2 regions of the Massilia scottii genome follow, and region 2 is predicted to be linked to the other one. Evidence: riboswitches for the same ligand, from Rfam matches in the RefSeq annotation. Region 2 holds a riboswitch; the other holds the start of a gene.
What was found. Region 2 has a riboswitch for cobalamin ahead of RBA41_RS07745 (CbtB domain-containing protein). Riboswitches for the same ligand answer to the same signal wherever they lie in the genome.
Positions count from the first base shown of each region.

Region 1: linked by a shared signal. The riboswitch ahead of RBA41_RS03515 (TonB-dependent receptor) and the one ahead of RBA41_RS07745 (CbtB domain-containing protein) in region 2 are both predicted to bind cobalamin.

Region 1 is NZ_JAVCWM010000002.1:270,653-272,849, reverse strand. It holds gene RBA41_RS03520 (TonB-dependent siderophore receptor) at 1-320, shown strand, start outside; cobalamin riboswitch at 461-697, shown strand; gene RBA41_RS03515 (TonB-dependent receptor) at 875-2,197, shown strand, end outside.
Region 2 is NZ_JAVCWM010000004.1:384,170-386,366, forward strand. It holds gene RBA41_RS07730 (cobaltochelatase subunit CobN) at 1-148, opposite strand, end outside; gene RBA41_RS07735 ((2Fe-2S) ferredoxin domain-containing protein) at 135-473, opposite strand; gene RBA41_RS07740 (CbtA family protein) at 477-1,229, opposite strand; gene RBA41_RS07745 (CbtB domain-containing protein) at 1,220-1,417, opposite strand; cobalamin riboswitch at 1,568-1,797, opposite strand; gene RBA41_RS07750 (hypothetical protein) at 1,864-2,197, opposite strand, start outside.

The DNA.
Region 1 (2,197 bases), on a different contig from region 2:
TTCCCGCGCACAGCGCTTCCGTGTGGGCCAACTACACCGTGCGCGCAGGCGCGCTGGCCGGCCTGGGCCTGGGCCTGGGCGCGCGCTACACCGGCAAGACGCAGGGCGACACGATCAACAGCTTCGCGGCGCCCGCCCGCACCCTGTTCGACCTGGCGCTGCGCTACGACCTGGGCCGGCTGGGCATGAACGACTGGATGGCCGAACTGCACGTGAACAATGTGGCGGACAAGGAGTATGTCGCCTCCTGCTTCGCCGCCCACAGCTGCTATCTGGGCCTCTCGCGCTCGGCACGGGCGACCTTGAAATACAACTGGTAAGCGCCAGTTTGCGCACTTCATTGCCCATGATGCGGCAATGAGGCGCGCCAGGCTGTCCGGCGCCGGCCGGCAAGCGTAGCGCTTCCTCGGGCCCGGCCTGTCACTGCATATTGAAACGTTGCCAAATACATCAGCAGCCGTTATGATTGCCACGTTTTGGTGCTCGCGGCCTTGTTCTGAAGGCCGCAGTTAAACGGGAAACACGCGCTGGCATGCCAGCGGCAAACGTGTGCTGTCCCCGCAACGGTAAAACAGGCGCCGCATGTCGTGCAACGACGTGCGGCCGGTTGTCTCTTTGGTCCACTGTGCCGCCGGCATGGGAAGGCGAGGCAATCTGACCTGTCAGCCCGGATACCGGCCAGGACGCATGGAAGCAAGCGGCCGGGAATTGTCGTGTTTGTGGATCGCCTGGGACCGCGCTTAACGCCGCCGCTCCCTCATCTCCATCGACTCTCGCGCCTCTGTCGGCCGCAGCTTCTTTTTTCTCGGTGCACGGGGATGTGCGCCGTACAAAACAAGCGGACCGGCCTGTCCGGTCTTAACCGAGAGTACCCGTGAAAAATACCACCCCTGCCCCGTCGCAACGCGGGCTGCGCCTGCTGTCGCCAATGCTGCTGCTGGCCATGCCCGCCTTTGCCAACGCCACCGTCGACGGCGATACCCCATCCCCCGTCCAGCAAGTGCGCGTGTCCGCCAGCCTGATACCGCTCGGCGTCGCCGATTCGGCCAACCAGGGCACCGTGACCGCCAGGCAGCTCGAAAACCGTCCCTTGCTGCGCACAGGCGAGCTGCTTGAAGCGGTGCCAGGCCTGATCGTGACCCAGCACGCCGGCGACGGCAAAGCCAATCAATATTTCGCGCGCGGATTCAATCTCGATCACGGCACCGATTTCCGCACCACGGTCATGGGCATGCCGGTCAACTTGCCGACCAATGCGCACGGCCAGGGCTATTCGGACCTGAATTTCCTGATTCCGGAGCTGGTCAGCACCATCGCGTATAAAAAAGGCACCTATTACGCGGAGGAAGGCGATTTTTCCGTCGCCGGCGCAGCCGCTTTCGACTACGTGCGGCACATGGAGCAAGGCTTGCTGAGCCTGGAGGCCGGCCAGAACCGCTTCAGCCGCGCGCTGCTCGCCAACGCCACCCCGCTCGCCGCCGGTACGCTGCTGTACGCCCTCGAACGCGCGGGCCAGGATGGTCCCTGGGAGACGCCGGAAGACTACAAGCGTGTCAACGGCGTGCTGTCGTACAGCTGGCGGCGCGGCGACGACGATGTGCGGGTGACGGCGATGGGCATGCATTCGTCGTGGACGTCGACCGATCAGGTGCCGCAACGCGCGCTCGACGCCGGGCTGATCGGCCGCTATGGCACGCTCGCTCCCACGGATGGCGGCGACACCTCGCGTTACAGCCTGTCGGGCGAGTGGCGCCGCCAGTACGGCACGGGCAGCGCCAGGGCCAATGCCTACATCATCGCATCGCGGCTCGACCTGTTCAGCGACTTTACCTATGCACTGGACGATCCGGAGCACGGCGACCAGTTCCACCAGGCGGAAAGCCGGCAGATTCTCGGCCTGGACGCGCAGCGCGCATGGCGCCACGCCCTGGGCCCCTTCGCTTCCGAGACAGCGTTCGGCGTTCAGCTGCGCCAGGACAGGCTGGCCCCGGTCGGCCTGTATTTGAGCCAGGCGCGCCAGCGCCGCTTGAGCGTGCGCGAGGACAGGGTCAAGCAGCGCAGCGGCGCGCTGTACCTGTCCAATAGCACCGTCTGGGCGCCATGGCTGCGCACTGTCGCCGGGCTGCGCGCCGACCGCTACGGGTTCGATGTCCACAGCGACACGGGCGCCAACTCGGGCAAGGTGAATGCCGGCATC
Region 2 (2,197 bases):
CGTCGAGCCCCTGCAGGCTCACGCCCGCCACCGCGCCGAACTCCGGCGGCAACTGGCTCACTGCGTGGTGCAGGACAGTCAGGTCGTTCGATGCGTGGGTAAGCAGCGCGATGTGCGCCGGGCCTTGAGGAAAATCAGGTGATGTCATGGTCCGCCACAATTGTGTCGCCTTCGCCGATGCGATGGAAAATCAGGTCGGTCACTTCGGCGCCGCCGATCAGGTGCTCGGCGACGATGCGCCCTGCTGCCGCTTCGTCGACGCGCCGGTACCACACGCCTTCCGGGTACACCACCACGATCGGCCCTTCATTACGGCATGCGACCATGCAGTGCGTGCGGGTGCGCTTGACGCAGAGGTCCGGATGGGCGTCGATCTCGCGCCCCATGTGCTCGAACACGGCCTGCGCCTGCACGCCGTTTTCGGTGCAGCGCGGGCCGACGCACATGAACACGTGCCGGTCATGGGTACGCATCGGTCAGCCGAATTTCTTGTAGAAATAGCCCGCCAGCGCGCCCATGGCCACCCAGAAGGCGGCATTGGCCAGCAAGGTCGCGTACAGGAAGCTCAGCGCCAGCTCGGGCGGTGCGCTGCTCGAATGGACCTTCGGCTGGGGCGAACCGACCAGATGCGGCACGAACAGCAGCAAGGCGCCGGCGATCCTGAGCGGCCAGTTCTTGGCGAAGACCAGCAGCGCCAGCCCGCCCGCGCTGGCCATGACGGTGGCGGTCCACCACAACTGGCGCGCCAGCAGCGGCGCCGCGACGGTACCCGGCAGCTCGGGCGGCAGGCCGACCGAGGGCGCCACGAAAAAGACCGTGTAGCCGGCCGCGCCCCACAGCACGCCCGCGCGCCAGCCGCTTGCGCCGCCATGCAGGCTGATGGCCGCTGCCAGCAGCAGCGCGAAGCCGACGCCGGCGCTGATGTTGGCCACCGCCGTGTAGAAGGTGCGCTCGGCGCCGTCGTCCGGCTGCCAGCCGCCGTGTTCATGGGCGCCCTCATCCGCGTGTTCGTGCGGCGTGGCGTCGGCGTGGCTGTGCGGTGCGGCCTGCTCCAGTGCCTTCGGCGCGGCGCTCTCGAACACCTCGGCCTGCAAGATAATGGGTGCCACTTGCAGCTGCTGCACGCCGGTCAGCAGCAGGCCGGCCAGGATGCCGGCCGCCGCTGCGCTGGCGATGATGCGGTTGAAGGTGCCCAGGCTTGCCGCGGGCGCGGTGCGGATCAGTGGCATGGGAAGCCGGCCGAGTGGCGGCTGTCGTGCGCCGCGTTGTGCAGCGCTTCCATCGAGGCGAAACCGGCACCGTACAGCAGCACGATGCCAAGGCTGGCGGCGCACATGGCCTGCACAATGCGCTCCTTGATGGAGACAAACGGGACTTGTTCATCGGCGGTGGTGATGAAGCTACGGATCGGCGACATGGCATTCCTTCCTAAAGCATTTCGCATAAAGCCAGGCAAATGCAGACGCGCGCGTCTTGCCCTGTCCGGCAACCGGGGCTTGTACGGGGAGAAGGAACGTGAGATGGGGTGCGGAACGCAGCGATCCACCTGGATCGCCCTCCGCGATACAAACGACTTACCGCTTCGGCTGGTTTCCGGGCTGGCGAGTGGCGGGGCAAAAAACCCTTCCCGGATATGCGCCTTCCCATGCTGACTAGGCACAGTGGCTTGATGCACATCCTTGACTCGCTTACCGTTGCGGGGGCAGCGCCGGCTTTGCCCCCCTTGAGAGGTCGCACCGGCTTCCCATTTAATCCGGCAAACGATCGTTTGCCAGAACCAGAAGCTTGACTACCGGCGAAGTATAGGTCTGGACTATATAAATTGCAAGGTTGCGCGGGCCGGCGTGTGCGCAGCGGACGAATTTACCAGTCGCGCCATTGTTCGGTGATGTCTTCGTCGGCTTCCAGGCCCGCATCCTTGGCAACCAGGTAGATGATGTCGCACAGGCTTTCGCGCTCTTCGGTCTCGATCACGCTGCAGCGTTCATCAAACGCATTGAGGGCAAGGACGACGCGTTCGACTTCTTTCATGATCGCGGCGGGGGCTGCAGGTTGGGGGAGCTTTTCCACGGCAGCGGCATAAGTGTCGAGGATTCCGGCGCACTCGTCGATCTCGGCCTGGCCGTACGGAGCCTCGCTCTCCGGGTCTTCGGCGCAGCGCCCCATGTAAGCAGCCATCCCGCCGAGAAGGCGGGCG